Regions from separate parts of the Cryobacterium sp. Y62 genome, predicted to be linked through region 2. Evidence: predicted binding sites of a transcription regulator. Region 2 holds the regulator's gene; the other holds the start of a gene.

Region 1 (3,409 bases), on a different contig from region 2:
GGTGCTTTTATCAACTAAACCGGCGGAACCGGTGTGTTCCTGAGCCGGGCCATCGGGTCCGTCGGGTCCAACCAGCTGGTCGGGGTTCGTGGGAGTACTGGGCGGCTCAGGAATGTCCAGGGGCGGTTCTTCAATGGGGTCAGAGTCGTGGGACACGGGCATACCTTTCTTATAGACAGCGGTCGGATCAGCTGCGCGGCACTCAAGTTATACCGCGAACGTGCGACATTCTGAAGCGCCGCTTCTCAAACATCGTCACCGAGTACGAGTGCGCGCAGTGCCGTTTCGGCCGAGACGCGCCCGGCCGGGTCGATGGTCTCGCCGGCGCGAAACAGATCCACGATGCGCGGGTCGACGTAGCTCGTTCGAGCGATGGCCGAGGTGTTACCGAGCACCGCGGCCGCCTGCCGCATCGCTTCGGCAATGGCGCGGGTATCGGCGCGGCGGTTGCGCGACGCCGCCCGCGGTTGCCGTGAAGCGGATGCTGCCGGCTCCCCAACGTCGGTCACCGTTGCGCCAGTGGCGGTAGTGCCGGGTTTCGTGCCAACTCCGGCGGGGCCTGCCTTCGCCCCGCTCCCGGCGGCGCCCGATTCTGTCCTCGTGTGGCTGCTCGCCTCAACTTCATGCGCGGTCCTGACGGAAGCCACTGCCCCCAGATTCTGCGCCAGACTTTGGGCCAGACTTTGAGCCGCAGCGGCCGTGCCGCGTAACGTGCGAAAGTCCTTCGCGCTGAACTCGCCGCCGGTGCGTTCCTTGATGAACTCGTTGACATCGGCGGCCGAGAGAGCACTCTCCTCCCCGTCGACCACCCAGGACAGCAGTGGTGCAGCCGGGCGTTCGCGCAGGCGGGCGCGCAGATAGGTCGCGAGGTCAGCATCCGTTATCACGCCTTGAAATTGCTGCCCGCTCTTGGCGGGAAAGTTCAGTCGCACCACGTCTCCCCGCACCGATACGTGCGAGCAGAGCAAGGTCGAGAGCCCGTGGCTGCCGTAGTCGTCGGCGTAACGCTCGCTGCCGATGCGCAACGAGGCGAGATCGAGCATGCGAAATGCCGCGGCGAGGGCCCGCGTGCGCGGCGCGCCGTCCCCGCGCAAATCCCGGGTCACCTGACCACGCGCCCGGGGCAGGGAGGCGGCCAGCTCCAACGCGCGCTCAAACTTGAGGCGGTCTTTCTGTTCGCGCCAGGCCGGATGGTAGATGTATTGGCGGCGCTCGGCCGCATCGAGACCGATAACCTGAATATGCCCGTTCGGGTGCGGGGAGATCCACACGTCGGTCCAGGCGGGTGGAATCGCGAGCTCCGCGAATCGTTGCCGCAGCTGCTTCTCGCTGACCTTCAGCCCTCCCGGGTCGCGGTAGCTGAAGCCCTTGCCCGCGCGCCGCCGGGAATACCCCGGCCGGGTCGGGTCGCTGCGCCGCAGCCGAGTCACGCGGATGCCGTCGGTGTGCGCATGCCGCAACAGTACTGCGAATCGCCCCGTCTGCCCGAAAGCGGATGTCGCTGCCCGCCCGCAGCGTGCTCGCTGCCACCCCTACGTAGGAATACCCGCTTCCCGAACGGGTGCCGCGATGCGCGAGTGACGGGCGGCGACGCGCGTGGCACGACCTGCGGCATCCGCTTTAGTGCGGGTTTTCTAGGCGGTACTTGTGTTTTGCTAGAACCTGTGTTCGACTATAGCTATGCGGTGGAGCGGGCAAGAACTACAGACCGAACAGGTCGGCGCCCTGCCCGGACTCGCCCGCCTGAACAACCTTGTACGCAGCGTACAGACGCCCGAGTTCGCCGGAATCACGTTCCACGAGATCCTGTGCAAATCGGCGCTCAACCATGTGCCGGGTCAGAGTGCGCTGCCATTCGGCTACACGATCAATCCCTATCGCGGATGTTCCCACGCCTGCACCTATTGCTTCGCCCGACCGACCCATCAGTACCTCGACCTCGATGCCGGCAAGGACTTCGACAGCGAGATCATCGTGAAGGTCAATGTGGCCGAGGTCCTAAAAAGAGAGCTGTCCAAGCCAACCTGGGGGCGGCATCCGGTGGCGCTTGGCACCAACACCGACCCATATCAGCGCGCCGAGGGACGTTATCGACTCATGCCCGGCATCATCGCGGCCCTAGCCGACAGTAAAACCCCCATCTCCATTCTCACCAAGGGCACACTGCTGCGCCGCGACCTCGACCTGCTAGCCGAGGCGAGCGAGCACGTTCCGGTCGACCTGGCCATGTCGATCGCGATCTATGACGATGGACTGCGCGATGACGACCTGCAGCAGTCGGTCGAGCCGGGAACTCCCACGACGAAGGCGCGCCTCGCCACTGTGACCGCGGTGCGCGAACGCGGACTCGACTGCGGCGTCTTTCTCATGCCCATTTTGCCGTTCCTCACCGACACGCGCGCGCACCTCGATGAGGCGCTGCGGCAAGCCAAGGCGGCCGGAGCCACGAGCGTTCTCTACTCCGGTCTCAACCTCAAGCCCGCCGTCAAGGACTGGTATTTGCGCTGGCTCGACCGCGAGCATCCCGAGCTGGTGGCCCGTTACCTCGAGCTCTACGCTGGCGGTCAATACGCGCCCAAGGAGTACCGCACCTGGCTTGCCGCGCGCATCAAACCGCTCATTCGCGCGCACGGCATCGAACGCGGCATCGTCGATCCGTCGACCGGCGGCCTCCGCTCCAGCGCTCTCCCGTCTTCCCCAGAACGGATGCCCCCGCCCGCCGCCCGCCTGTCGCCCACCTTCGCCCCCGTTCGTGCACCGGGCCCGGAAACGTGGCCCACAATCGATCATGGGCCCGGTTCCCTGAAGCTGGACCCTGGCGCGGAGGCACCCCGCTCCCTGATCGCCGCCGAACTCCCGCCCGACCTGGCCCCGACCCTGTTCTGACCCCATCATCGCGTTCGGGGCCCGGGCTCGGAACGTGGGCCCAGTGTCTGAATTCGGCCCGCGCTTACAAGGTAGACCGGGCCCGAGACTGGAGCCCGCAGTCCCGAGCTCCCAGCCCGAGCTCGCAGCCCCGAGCCCGCCGCCGCCCGTTCACCAGCCACGCCAGCTCCACCGAGCCGTGAGTCTCGACCCGTTGCCAGACACAACCCGCAATTCACCTGCCCGACGAGCACCTGATCGACCGAGGCCACCGAACCAGGACCCCAACCCCCATCCACCCCGATGGCATACTTACCTATTGGGGGAAATATGTCTTTAGGGTTACCCGGCCACCTGGTGCAGCGCACGCTCGCGCGCGCCATCGCGAGGGCCGCGCACTGGTTTGCGCTGACCTGCTTAAGCGCCGCGATCGTCTCAGTCAGTATCCTCAGCCTCAGAACCCCTGAACTCTGGATTACCATCGTGGTCGTGGCCGCGATGGCAGCCCTGCTCATCCTCTTTACCCGGCACCGCCGCATCCTTC
Region 2 (3,409 bases):
CCGCCAAGACCCTCGTTGCCGGGGCGATCGACGGGCACAACATCTGGCGCGGCGACCTCGCCAGCGCTTTCGAGCGCGCCGAGAGCGTGCGCGCGCTGTCCGACTCCGTCACCGTATCCACCTCGACCTCGCTGCTGCACGTGCCGCACGACGTGCTCGATGAGATCTCGTTGCCGCTCGACCTGACCAGCTGGCTGGCCTTCGCCGACCAGAAGGTGGGCCAGGTTGCCACCCTCGCGTTCGGTCTCGCTGCGGGGCGGGCGGCCATTGCCACTCCGCTCGCGGATGCCGCTGCCGCGCTGACCGCGCGCCTCGCCGCTCCGGGGGTACGCGACGGTTCGGTGCGAGCGCGTGCAGCCGCACTCACCGACGCCGATTTCACCCGTGGCGACTACGCCGATCGCCTGACCGCTCAGAATGCTGCGCTGCAGCTACCGCCGCTGCCCACGACCACGATCGGATCATTTCCGCAGACCGCCGACATTCGCCGGGCCCGCGCCCAGTTTCTCAAAGGAACCCTGCCAGCCGATGACTACCGCGACCTGATGCGCGCCGAGATCGGCCGCGTCGTCGCCCTGCAGGAAGAGATCGGACTCGACGTGCTCGTACACGGGGAACCCGAGCGCAACGACATGGTGCAGTACTTTGCTGAGAACCTCGACGGGTTCGCCGTGACCGAGAACGGCTGGGTGCAGTCCTACGGCAGCCGCTGCACCAGACCATCCATTCTGTGGGGCGACGTCTCGCGCCCGGCCCCGATCACGGTGGACTGGTCGGTGTACACGCAGAGCCTGACAGCCAAGCCGGTTAAGGGCATGCTCACCGGACCGGTGACGATTCTGGCCTGGTCGTTCGTGCGTGACGACCAGCCGCTTGGCGAGACCGCTCGCCAGGTCGCCCTTGCACTGCGCGATGAAATCGGCGACCTGGAAGCTGCGGGTATCAAGATTGTTCAGGTTGACGAGCCGGCCTTGCGGGAGCTGCTGCCGCTGAAGAAGAAGGACCACGCCGACTACCTGGACTGGTCGGTCGGCTCCTTTCGGCTGGCCACGGCCGGGGTCGCGAAAGCGACTCAAATTCACACGCACCTCTGCTACTCGGAGTTCGGCGTCGTCATCGAGGCTATCCGCAACCTCGACGCCGACGTCACGAGCATCGAAGCGGCCCGCTCACGCATGGAGGTGGTACGGCAGATTGAGGCCGGCGGGTTCAACCACGGTATCGGGGCCGGCATCTATGACATCCACTCGCCGCGAGTGCCTAGCGTCGACGAGCTGACGACCCTGCTGGACACCGCCTTGGAGTCCATCCCCGAACGCCAGGTGTGGGTGAACCCGGACTGCGGCCTCAAGACGCGTGGCTACGAGGAGACGGTGCGGTCCCTGCACAACATGCTGGCTGCGACCCGGGTGGTGCGCGATCGCCGCGCTGCCGATGTGAGAGCTAGCGTCACCCGGTAGCTCACCCGCGTACCTGGCGCCGGCAGGCAGTCTTCAGGCCCGATCACCGTTTAGTGATCGGGCCTCACGCCGTGCTTTGGTCGTTCTCTTCTTTGCTTGGATCTGGCTCGCTAGACCGAGCGCAAAACGGCGACGACTTTGCCGAGGATATCGGCGTAGTCGCCAACGATGGGTTCGAAGTTGCTGTTGCGCGGCAGCAGCCAGGTGTGGCCGTCGCGCTTGCGCAGCACCTTTACGGTGGCTTCGTTGTCGAGCATGGCCGCCACGATCTCGCCGTTCTCCGCGGTTTTCTGCTGGCGAACGACAACCCAGTCGCCGTCGCAGATCGCCGCATCGATCATCGATTCACCGACGACCTTGAGCATGAACAGTTCGCCCTGGCCGACGAGCTGACGGGGCAGCGGGAAGATCTCGTCGATCTGCTGATCTGCCGTGATCGGAATGCCGGCAGCGATACGACCGACGAGGGGAACCATCGCAGCGTCGCCGACCTGCACGCCCGGGTGAAAACTGTCCTGGTCGCCGGTTCCGATGTCTTCGGGCGGGCGTTGAATCTCGATGAGCACTTCGAGAGCGCGGGGACGATTCGGGTCGCGGCGCAGATAGCCGCTTAGCTCAAGCTGGTTGAGCTGGTGAGTCACGCTCGACAGCGAGGCGAGGCCGACGGCGTCACCGATCTCACGCATGCTCGGCGGGTAGCCGCGTGAGCTGACGGAACGCTGAATCACGTCGAGGATGGCGAGCTGGCGCGGGCTCAAACTCTTGCGGCGCCGAGTGCCGGCCTTGTCGCGGGTACCGCTGGTGTTTTGTGTCACGAGGAGCGCTCCTTGAGTCGGTCCCGCGCGGATTGAAGGACGTCTCGCGGGAATGTCGGTGGTATCTGGTTGAGTAGCAATCAAGCAATTGACCTATCGAAAGTTTATCCAGTTCTCGGCCCTGAAACAAACACTTATTCGAGTGTGTTGCGCGATTTTCCGGGCAGAGACGAGGAAAAGCTTGCATGTTCGATTGTTCGAAGTTATATTCGGAACATAGTTTCGTATTCGGTCCTCCCGGCCGAGGGCCGAATACGAGACTCGCAGCCCGCCAACCTTGGAGGTTTGACATGACCACAGCATTTGCTCCCGCAGTTTCTCTCCCGCCCGTCATACGTCTTCGCCTCACCCGGCGTGGGCGAGTCGTTTTCACCACGCTCGCTGCATTGCCAGTTGTCCTGGGCGCCCTCGCATTCGCCGTCAGTGGGGGAGGGGCCGAAGCCTCTGGATCTGCTAGCGGCATCGATCTCGTGTCGTACACAACCGACTCAGGCATCCTGGCCACGCTGGCCTATTCGCCGACCGACGTTGGTTCAGCCCGATTCATCACGGTCGCACCCGGCCAAACTCTCTGGAACCTTGCCGAAGAGAACTTTCCCGCCGCCGACCCGCGCGACGTCGTCGCCGACATCAAGCGCCTCAACGCATTGTCCGTAGAAACGCTGCAGCCGGGTCAGCGCCTGGAACTCCCCGCTAACTCCTAGGTAGCGATGGGCAGCAGCACGTGGCCTTAGCATGGAGAGGGTGACCAGTCTCGAAGATCTTCCCCTCCGCACCAACCTGCAAGGCCGTTCGCCATACGGTGCCCCGCAACTGCATGTTCCGGTAGCCCTGAACGTGAACGAGAACACGCACGCCGTTCCCGAAGCTGTGGCCCGCGACATCCTCGCCGGCTTGGCCGAGGCCATCCGTTCAGTGAATCGGTATCCCGATCGAGAGTTCACCGCTCTGCGCGAGGCGCTCGCCCGATATCTTGGCGAAGGACTGACAGCCGACAATATCTGGGCGGCCAACGGCTCCAACGAGGTGCTGCAACAGGTGCTGCAGGCCTTCGGTGGACCGGGACGCAGCCTATTGGGCTTTGCCCCGACCTACTCGATGTACTCGATCCTCGCGTCGGGAACGGACACCACG

Evidence for each region. The regulator LexA, encoded in region 2, represses DNA repair genes until DNA is damaged. The targets are predictions, from matches to a motif close to TCGAACANNTGTTCGA.
Region 1: CXY71_RS06630 (Rv2578c family radical SAM protein) is a predicted target of LexA. The motif match lies at 1,657-1,672, and genes of this name have one in related genera.

The regions. Positions count from the first base shown of each region.
Region 1 is NZ_PJJK01000096.1:652-4,060, forward strand. It holds gene CXY71_RS06620 (hypothetical protein) at 1-162, opposite strand, end outside; gene CXY71_RS06625 (DNA topoisomerase IB) at 246-1,430, opposite strand; gene CXY71_RS06630 (Rv2578c family radical SAM protein) at 1,681-2,886, shown strand; gene CXY71_RS06635 (sensor histidine kinase) at 3,196-3,409, shown strand, end outside.
Region 2 is NZ_PJJK01000121.1:34,176-37,584, reverse strand. It holds gene metE (5-methyltetrahydropteroyltriglutamate--homocysteine S-methyltransferase) at 1-1,460, shown strand, start outside; gene lexA (transcriptional repressor LexA) at 1,571-2,275, opposite strand; gene CXY71_RS19480 (LysM peptidoglycan-binding domain-containing protein) at 2,566-2,979, shown strand; gene CXY71_RS19475 (histidinol-phosphate transaminase) at 3,011-3,409, shown strand, end outside.